DNA from 3 places in the Chryseobacterium sp. PCH239 genome. Region 3 is predicted to be linked to each of the others. Evidence: riboswitches for the same ligand, from Rfam matches in the RefSeq annotation. Region 3 holds a riboswitch; each other region holds the start of a gene.

Region 1 (3,218 bases), 870 kb from region 3:
ATCTGATCGGGACCAAAAAACTGATCCTGAGGCGTTCCTAAGTTTTCAGGAAAATGAAAATCTGTGATTTTTGTTTCCGTATAGTTTCCGGCAAGATTCAAATTTAATTTTCCATTCCCAAGAATCCAGTCATAGGAAACCACTACATCTACTCCTTTCGTTTCTGTATCAATGGCATTGGCGAAGAATCTTCCGCTTTCTACCTTAAACTGATCCAGTCTTTTATCTGTTATATTGCTGGTGATCACAACTCTATCCTTTACTTTGATCCAGTATCCATCTATAGTAATTGTCAAGTTGTTTAAAGGTTTCAGCGTAAATCCAGCACTTGCATTGACAGAAGTTTCCTGTTTGAGTTTATCAAATCCAAGAATTTTAGCGGCTTCGCTATCGTTGCTGAATATTCCTTTGGTAACAATCTTAGAACCCGAAGTAGAAATATCTGCATAGGAATTATTAAAATACTGTTGTTGCAATGATGGTGCTCTGAATCCTGTCCCAACAGCGGCTCTTACCGCATAGTTTTTTACAAACTCATATCGTACAGCGAGTTTTCCATTCAAGGTATTTCCGAAATCTGAATAATTTTCAAATCTGGCAGCAGCGTCAATGTTGAGTTTTTTATCCAAATCATAGGAAACATCTGCATATACTGCCGTGGAATGTCTGTCTTTCTTCAAGGCATTGTTGGGAGAGAATCCGATGAAGGATTGAGATCCGCCTGCACCAAGCACTGTTGATCCTTCAGTGGCTACATTTCCATTGATGTCATATTGGGTATAGGATGCTTCGTCACCCGCTTTAATCTGGTATTGTTCAAATCTGAATTCTCCCCCAAATGCGATATTGAAACGGTTTATATTTTTAGAAACATCAAGATTAATGGTATTCTGCAGAAAACTATGGGCGCCTGCATAAAAACTTGTGGGTGATTTTGCACCCAGAGAAGCATTATTCGTATTGTTTACATTATAATTGAAAGTATTGCTTCCAAAGGTGTTACTAAGGTCAAATAGCCAGTCGTTAACATTATATTTCGCACCTACAGCATAAGAAACGTCATATACCTGAGAGGCCAGAGTAGCCTGAAATCCGTTCGGATAAATGGATGAAACTACATTAGACTTTTCGCTCGGCAGTCTTCTGAAACCAAACCCTTCTCCTTCTTTAATACTGAAACCTCCGAAAGAATAGAGTTTAAAATGATCATTAAAAGGATATTCTGAGTTGAAAAACAGCTGTCCCTGTCTGATCTGGGCATCTCCGATCTGAAAATTAAAATCATCACGTGTTAATCCTCTTTTTACAATTTCTGCATCATCTGCAGCTCTGGCAGCTTTTACGGCTTCAGCATCACCAGCAAATTCATAGGCAAAATTATCCCCGAAAATATCCAGGTCGTGATTTTGCGTTCTAGTGGTTTTTCCTCTGTGACTTAGCTGTAATGAAAGATTAATATAGCCTTCTTTCTTTCCTAATGAGGTTCCATAGTTAACTCCTGCCTGGTAAGTATCACCATCATTTCTTCCGGTTAATCCATAGGTAAGGCTTGCTGAAGCTCCTGTATTTTTCTTAAGAATTATGTTGATCACTCCTGCAATGGCATCAGAACCATATTGCGCAGCTGCTCCGTCTCTTAACACTTCTATTCTATCAATTGCAATTACGGGAACGGTACTCAAATCTGTTCCTACAGAACCATTTCCCACGGTATTCTGATAATTTACCAAAGAAGTAGAATGTCTTCTCTTTCCGTTAAGTAACACCAAAACCTGATCGGGTCCCATACCTCTTAAAGTAACAGGGTCAATATGTTCGGTACCATCAGAAGCAGACTGTCTCACTGCATTAAACGATGGAATCACATAATTCAGGAGATCCTGAGCAGTCATTTGGGGAGAACTTCTCTGGATTTTGTCGATATTAATTACATCTACAGGAACCGGTGTCTCCAGCTTTGTTCTTTTGACATTACGGTTTCCGACGATGATGATATCTTCGATCTGATTTCCTTTTTCCTCACTTTCCTGAGCCGCGACCAGAATTGCTCCAAGCAATAATACAGCTGTGCTTAATTTTTTCATTTTTATTCTTGCCAATTAATAATACGAATCTGACGGATCTTTCCGCAGATACACAAGACTTCAAGAAATGGAATTTATATAGAATATTGACTTCACTTATCTCCCCCAAAGGGTTGGAATTAGCACCTTTACACTTCTGGAATCGTGTAGGTTGCTAAGGTTTCACCGGGCCAAATCCCTCCACCTTTCTTGATAAATCTACTGCAAAAGTAGACTATTTTTCTGAACTTACAAAAAAAGGCAAATCTGCTGATCCGCAAATTTGCCTTTTTTATTTTATAATTTATTTTATTCAATAATCATCTTTTGAATGGCTATTCCTGTATCTGATTTCAACTGCACAAGATACGTGCCTGCTGGATAATCAACCTTCGCATCGTAAGTTCCGCTCTCTTTATCCAGTTTGAAAGTATCCAGTTTTTTACCGGTCATATCAAAAATTGAAATTTCACCTTTTTTTGCTTTATTGAAAACGAGGTGAGCGATTCCGTTGCGAACCGGATTATCCGCAATCTGAAGAGATAATTTGTTGACCGCATTGGTATCTACAGTAGACAACGCACCTGCATAATTTCCAAAGATTCTGAATTCTCCGGGCTGTAAAGTGATCGGAGCCGTTGTGGAAACTATATTCGAAATACTGTTATCCATTAAATTCTGCCATTGACCAGTGTAAGGGAAATAAGGCACTACATTCTGTGCGGAAGTCGTGTAATTGGCCAATACGACAACATTCTTTATTCCTGTTGTAATAGCTGCATCATACACATAAATTCTTGTGATAAGACCAGTAGGATCATTCGTAAGGTTATTGGATTCTATACTGTAAGTTTTAGATTTAAAAACCTGATGACTGTTTCTGATGTTGATGATTTTAGCCCATGTATCATAGACTGCTTTTCGGTTCGCATTGGTATCATATCCTAAAGTGAATGCTACAGGTTTTTCATCGGTTCTACATCCGCTGTCGATGGTACCATTCGCACATCTGTTGATGCTGAATTCATAACCTAATTCTCCAAACTGCCAGATCATTTTCGGACCAGGGATAGTAAAGAACGTGGCCCCGAAAGTTTTCATTCTTTCAAGAGCGGTATTCAGGTCTTTCACATTGTAACCTCCGTTTATAGCACC
Region 2 (3,218 bases), 170 kb from region 3:
CTGACCAGAATCTCCCCCATCTGTTATCTTTTTCAAATCTCGAAGAGCTGTCTGCTCTTCCCGATGCAGATAAAAAGTAAGTATTATTGTAGTCATACTCTACTTTTCCAAGGAAACTCAATAAGCTTAATTTATTACTGTTTCCACTGAAACTTCCCAGCAGAGAAGCAGCATCCGGCTCATAGTAATAAGGCAGTGAAAACTGACTTCTTGTTCCTGAAATCGTCTGATAATCGTATTTGTAGAATTCGTGTCCTGCCAGTGCATTAACGTGATGCTTTCCAAACTTTTTATCGTACGTAAGGATATTACTGGTTGTATAAGATAGTGTTCTGGTATTGGTTTTCGTCACTGAACCTCCAATTTCCGCTCCTTGCCCAAGTAATGGATTTGAATAATAATGACCGTTATAATTCACCAAATCAACTGAGAAGCTTGTTTTGAATTTCAGTTCCGGCAGGAAAGTGAATTCCATGAATCCTTTTCCTGAAAAGTTATCTTCTTTATTTTCGTTTTTGTCTAATGGTAAAGTTGCAGCCGCATTCTGATTTTGAAGTGCATTTGTGGGCCTGTACTTTCCAAAATCATAAATCGGATTTCCGTCAGCATCTAAAACGTAAGTTCCGTCAGCATTTCTTTCATAATAAGGATAGAAAGAAGGAATAAACCTTGCGGCATTGATGATATTGCTCGCCTTGGAATCTGAAGAAGTTGGTGCCTGCTGAATACTGTTGGTATAGCTTAAGTTGACTCCAACATTTAACCATTTCTTCACTTCCGAATTGATTTTTAATCTGGTATTATATCTTTTAAAACCGGATTCAATCGCCATCCCTTTATCATCCAGATACCCTAGTGAAAAGAAGTAATTACTTTTATCACTACCTCCGCTGATATCAAGATCCATCTGGTTTCTTGATGCCACTCTCTGTAAAACATCTCTCCAATCGTCATTCCAGAGTGGCGATGCACCAGGCAATAGTTTTCCATCTGTTCCCACCGGTTTTGGATAAGCAGTTCCATATGGATTAATTCCAAGGGTAGAAACAAGATTATCCGTTGCCATCTGAGCAGCCTGCTGAGAGGAAACTTTGCCGGATTGATATCCGTTTCTTAATGCTTCCCAATATAATTGAAAGTATTGATCTGTGTTTACCTGTTCATAATCTTTGACAGCTCTTCCTGAGAATCCCTGGCTGATATTAAAATTAACTCTGGCTTCTCCTTTTTTTCCTGATTTTGTAGTGATGATAATAATCCCGTTTGCTCCTCTTGAACCATACAAAGCACTTGCTGTAGCGTCTTTCAAAACACTTATAGATTCAATATCGCTTGGGCTGATGGAGTTCAGGTTTCCATCAAAAGGAATTCCGTCCACTACGTATAAAGGATCACTGGAAGCACTGATGGAACCAATACCTCTGATTCTGATGGTAGAAACCGCACCTGGCTGTCCTGACGCACTGGTGGTCTGAATCCCTGCAACCTGCCCTTCCAATGCTTTGGTGATATTGGTTACAGGTCTGTTATTAATCTTATCACTTGAAATGGTAGCTACAGAGCCGGTATAGCTGTTTCTTTTAGCTTTTCCGTAAGCCACCACTACTACTTCATCAATCTCCTTTTCATGAAGGCTATCTTTTTTCGGTCTGGAATTCTGTGCACTTACACTGGTTACTCCCAGAAAAAAAGCGGCAACCGGAGGTATCCAGGCTTTAGAATTGAATAAATTTTTGCTAATCATAATCAATTTTATTTATCATATATTAAAATTTAGCCCTTTGCAGAAAAACCAGCAAAGGGCATCGATAAATACGATAAACCAAATGCTTATTTTTCCTTAAAAGGCTGAACGTAACACCTTGCCCCACGGGTAGGTTGTCAAGACTTCACAGGGTCAGTTCCCTCCATCTTTCTTTATAAGCCGATCGAAATATGGTTGCAAAGCTAAAAACTTTTAGTCTACAAAACAAGTAGACTTATTTATTTTTCATGATAAATTTTCAAAAATTAACGTAATTTTTTAATAAAATCCATCACAGTAAAGAGTTACAAGCTTTACCACTTTCTTAAACATGACAAATATCATTATCAATAATTCAATACAACAAATTAAATCTGTCCAGAAATTTTTAATCTTTAATTGAAAAAAGTTTTTAATTTTATGGTATGAAAGTTTTGATCATCAACGGCCCTAACCTCAATCTGTTAGGCACAAGAGAACCGGAAATCTATGGAAATGTTTCTATGGAAAGCTATTTGGAAAATTTAAGATCCGAGTTCCAGACCCATGAATTAAAATATTACCAGTCTAATATTGAAGGAGAACTTATCAACAGACTTCAGGAGGATGATTTTGATGCCTTAGTAATTAACCCCGGAGCTTTTACTCATTATTCTTATGCTATTGCTGATTGCTTGAAAAACATTCGCAAGCCAAAAGTAGAAGTACATATCAGTAACATTTATAAAAGAGAGGAATTCCGACAGAAATCTGTAACGGCAGCCAATACAGATGCCGTTTTATCAGGCTTTGGAATGGATGGATATAGGCTGGCTTTATTAAGCTTGAAGTAATTTTGTTACTTATCCTTTTCCCATGAATTGCACAGATTTCTACAGATAATTATGGATAAGTATCAGAGTAATTTATGAAGATAAAAGATAAGGTTTATTGCAAAGACATTGGAATATATTCCGGGCAATTGACGAAAAGAAAAAACTATATCGTTGAAGAAAAAAATGCGGAAAATATAAGAATCTGGAATGACGAAGGAAGACTGAGGTGGTATTCTGATTTTTATTTTAGTTTAAACAATGAACCGGAAATAACTTCTATTCATATTGATGATGAAATTGAAAATATTAAATCTGATGCTATAGAAGTAACCATTGAATTTTCCGACAAAACAAAATATTGGATGACCTTCACTACCCCTCAGTATTTAGATAAAATATTGGACAAAGAGTCTTACTTTTCTTCAAAACACTTTATGATTATAAAATACCTCACTGAAGAATCAATCAAATCAACCGTTCTAAAACTGGATGAACAGAACGAGCTGATTGAAAACTGTAAAAAATATGAATAAAAAAAAAGCCTCATCACTGATGAGGCTTTTTGTATGTTGATTGGTAACTATTAGATAGTTTGTTCCTGCAATTGAGGTCCTGAAGCTACTAATTTTTTACCTTCTTCAGTATCACAATACTGCTCA
Region 3 (3,218 bases):
TGTGGCATACCATGGATACTCCCATTTATCGGGCATAGAAATAATATCCTTATTATGGAGATGATTCCATTCCGTATTTCTTACATATTCGTTGAAATTTCTTGGGGCTTCAAAGTTGGGATCACCTTTCAGCCATTTTCCAATATTGTAATGATAGAACTGCTTATTCCAGAGAAGTCCTGCAAAAGCCTGTCTCTGAACATTTCTTTCATCTTCATTAACGGTATCATTCTGAATTTCTTTGTAAAATTCTTCAGCTTCAGCCTGTCGCGTATTGAATATTTCATCAAACTTTTCAAAAGGCTCATCAGCTTCAGCCGGGCATAATCTGAATTCAAAAACTTTGGATTCTCCGGCACCAATAAGCTCATCAATCAGAAAAGAAGCTTTTGTCCCTTTCTTTGCGGGATTTATCGTATTCGTTTGATGGATAATATAATTATTGATTCCGTCTTTGAAATAAGTGTTTTCACCTGCAGGAGCTCCATAAAGCTTAGAATTGTTGGTTTCATTATCACAAAATACGCTTTGTGCATTGGTATTTCGGGAATAAAGTTTTTTAATGGAGATACTGTCGTGTCCAATATTGATACTTCCGTCATGAGAAGCATTAAGCTCTGCCTTATAGGTGTTGTATCCCCATTTCCAGTTATTTCTGAACCATGCTGTAGGTGCCACCACAATAGGTGCTTCATGCTGGCTTCGGTTACAGACCGTTACTCTGGCAAGAATATCATTGTGATCAGCCTTGCAATATTCAATGAAAATATCAAATATTCATCATTATCGAAAATTCCGGTATCGAAAATTTCATATTCCGGTTCCTTTTTACTGCGTCTTCCGTTTTCTGCAACAAGGTCATCGTAAGGAAATTCATTGATCGGATATTTATACACCATTTTCATATAGCTATGAGTAGGTGTATTATCCAGATAATAAAAGATTTCTTTGATGTCTTCCCCATGATTTCCCTGAGGATTGCTCAACCCAAAGAATCGTTCCTTTACCATTTTGTCTTTCTTGTTCCAGAATGAAAAAGCAAAACACAAAAGCTGCTTTATATCAGAAATTCCGGCAATACCTTCTTCTCCCCATCGGTAGGCATAGCTTTCTGCATTATTATGGTTGGTAAAATTCCAGGCATTCCCGTTCGGGCTATAATCTTCACGTACATTTCCCCACTGCCGGTTGCTTACATAAGGTCCCCAGTTTTTCCATTTGGTATCTTGTAATCTATCTTTTTCGGCGGTCATATCTCATCACTTTTCCATACGAAGTTAGTTTTTTTGAGAAGTAATTCCAATTTTTTTCATCTGAATAATTATTAATATACTCTTGGAATACTTGTATTTAAGGGCTTTTTTAAATATTAAAATAATTTTTTTTGAAATTAAAAGAAAAGAACTACCTTTGCACCATTCGTTCATTCAAATATTGAAAATGTTATCAAGAAAGGTTGAGGGATTAGACCCTATGAAACCTTAGCAACCCTTTGCGCAAGCAAAGAAGGTGCTACGTTCTACCAAAGTATTTTGGACAGATAACTCACTGAAGTTCTTTTCAGCCATTTCCTGTGGCATTTTCAATTGTATTAAAATTTAATAGAATTGAAAACAGAACTAAACTATATTAATCTTACGTATCAAACTTATTCCCAAAAGGAATACCATATCCCGTTGAGCTATCAGCTCTTTGGGAAAGATCTGTTTACAGCCCCAGTTATCTTAATCAACCATGCTCTTACCGGAAATTCAAACGTATCCGGAGAAAAAGGCTGGTGGAAACAGCTGGTGGGAAAAAATCAGATTGTTGATACTGATCAATATACCGTTCTGTGCTTCAACATACCAGGAAACGGATATGACGATTTTTTAATTGAAGATTATGAAGACTTTACTCCTTCAGATATCGCAGCGATATTTTTGAAAGGACTTGAAGCGCTACATATCAAAAACTTATATGCCATTATAGGAGGCTCTCTGGGAGGAGGGATTGCCTGGGAAATGCTTTCCAAGCAGCCGGATCTTGCAGAAATATTTATTCCCATAGCCTGTGATTACAGAACACACGACTGGCTTCATGCACAGTGTCTGGTTCAGAAATTTTTATTAAATGATAAAGAAGAACCATTACAGAAAGCGAGAATTCATGCCATGTTGTGCTACAGAACACCGCAGTCGCTCAATGACAGATTTCAAAACCAATATAACCAGGCCAAACAACGCCTGGAATCAGAAGACTGGCTGGTTTATCATGGTAACGCACTAAACGAAAGGTTTAGTTTAAAGAGTTACAAACTGATGAATCATCTCTTGATGAATATAAATGCTGCTGATACAGCACTGGAGAACATACAGGCACGAATGCACATGATCTCCGTAGATACAGACTTATTCTTCCCGGCTTCTGAAATCCGAATGTGCTTTGAAAACTTAAAAGAGAAAAATAAGGATGTGTCTTATCACGAGATCCAATCTATACACGGCCATGATGCCTTCCTAATGGAATATCAACAATTAAATAATATCATTAAAAACATTTTATAGAAGTAATGAAAAATGCTAACGAAATAAAATTTTTGAAGAACAGATCAATCGTCAAATTTGAAGGAGAAGATTTCCTGGGAGAAATCGGTATTGACGGACGAATTTTTAAAGCGCTTACTTTAGCGCGTATCAGTGTAGGCGTAATCTCTCAGCAGGCTGTAGAGAACGGAATTTCTATTCTGGTGCATGAAAATGATGCAGAGAAAGCAGTGGCTTGTCTTATTGATGAATTCGAAGCAGAAAGAAAGTCAGGAAAAGTTTCCCAAATATATAGTATCAATAATGTTTCTGTGATTGGTTTTGTTGCAGAAGATTTCAATAAAGTTTTTGCAGAACTTGCCAGAAACAATGTTTTTCCATTGCTTTTGAACCAGGTAGCAGGAGAAAACAGAGTCAATATCGTAGTGACGTCTTCACAGGATGAAAAAACAAGAAACATCATAGAATCTGAAATTTTCAAAAAGCCAAAGACCGTTCATCTGGCCATTATTGGCCATGGAAACGTAGGGAAAACCTTGATAGAACAAGTACTTGAATCTGCAGAAGAGATTAAAAAACGCAAAAAAATAGACCTTAAAGTCGTTGCGGTAGCCAATTCAAAGAAAATTGCCTTCAACAAAAAAGGATTTGATGCCCATTGGAATGATGAGGTTTTAACAGCAGAGCATCCAT

Evidence for each region. Region 3 has a riboswitch for S-adenosylmethionine ahead of KBP46_RS12235 (alpha/beta fold hydrolase). Riboswitches for the same ligand answer to the same signal wherever they lie in the genome.
Region 1: it holds a riboswitch for S-adenosylmethionine, as region 3 does, so the genes downstream of both, KBP46_RS16275 (TonB-dependent siderophore receptor) here and KBP46_RS12235 (alpha/beta fold hydrolase) in region 3, are expected to answer to the same signal.
Region 2: it holds a riboswitch for S-adenosylmethionine, as region 3 does, so the genes downstream of both, KBP46_RS13080 (TonB-dependent receptor) here and KBP46_RS12235 (alpha/beta fold hydrolase) in region 3, are expected to answer to the same signal.

Annotation. Positions count from the first base shown of each region.
Region 1 is NZ_CP073027.1:3,512,099-3,515,316, reverse strand. Features, by position in the region: gene KBP46_RS16275 (TonB-dependent siderophore receptor) at 1-2,084, opposite strand, end outside; SAM riboswitch class I at 2,178-2,283, opposite strand; gene KBP46_RS16270 (alpha-amylase family glycosyl hydrolase) at 2,373-3,218, opposite strand, start outside.
Region 2 is NZ_CP073027.1:2,812,817-2,816,034, forward strand. Features, by position in the region: gene KBP46_RS13080 (TonB-dependent receptor) at 1-1,744, opposite strand, end outside; SAM riboswitch class I at 1,828-1,926, opposite strand; gene KBP46_RS13085 (type II 3-dehydroquinate dehydratase) at 2,170-2,577, shown strand; gene KBP46_RS13090 (hypothetical protein) at 2,652-3,092, shown strand; gene pckA (phosphoenolpyruvate carboxykinase (ATP)) at 3,143-3,218, opposite strand, start outside.
Region 3 is NZ_CP073027.1:2,644,886-2,648,103, reverse strand. Features, by position in the region: partial or broken gene KBP46_RS12240 (glucosidase) at 1-1,253, opposite strand, end outside; SAM riboswitch class I at 1,441-1,547, shown strand; gene KBP46_RS12235 (alpha/beta fold hydrolase) at 1,608-2,546, shown strand; gene KBP46_RS23745 (ACT domain-containing protein) at 2,552-3,218, shown strand, end outside.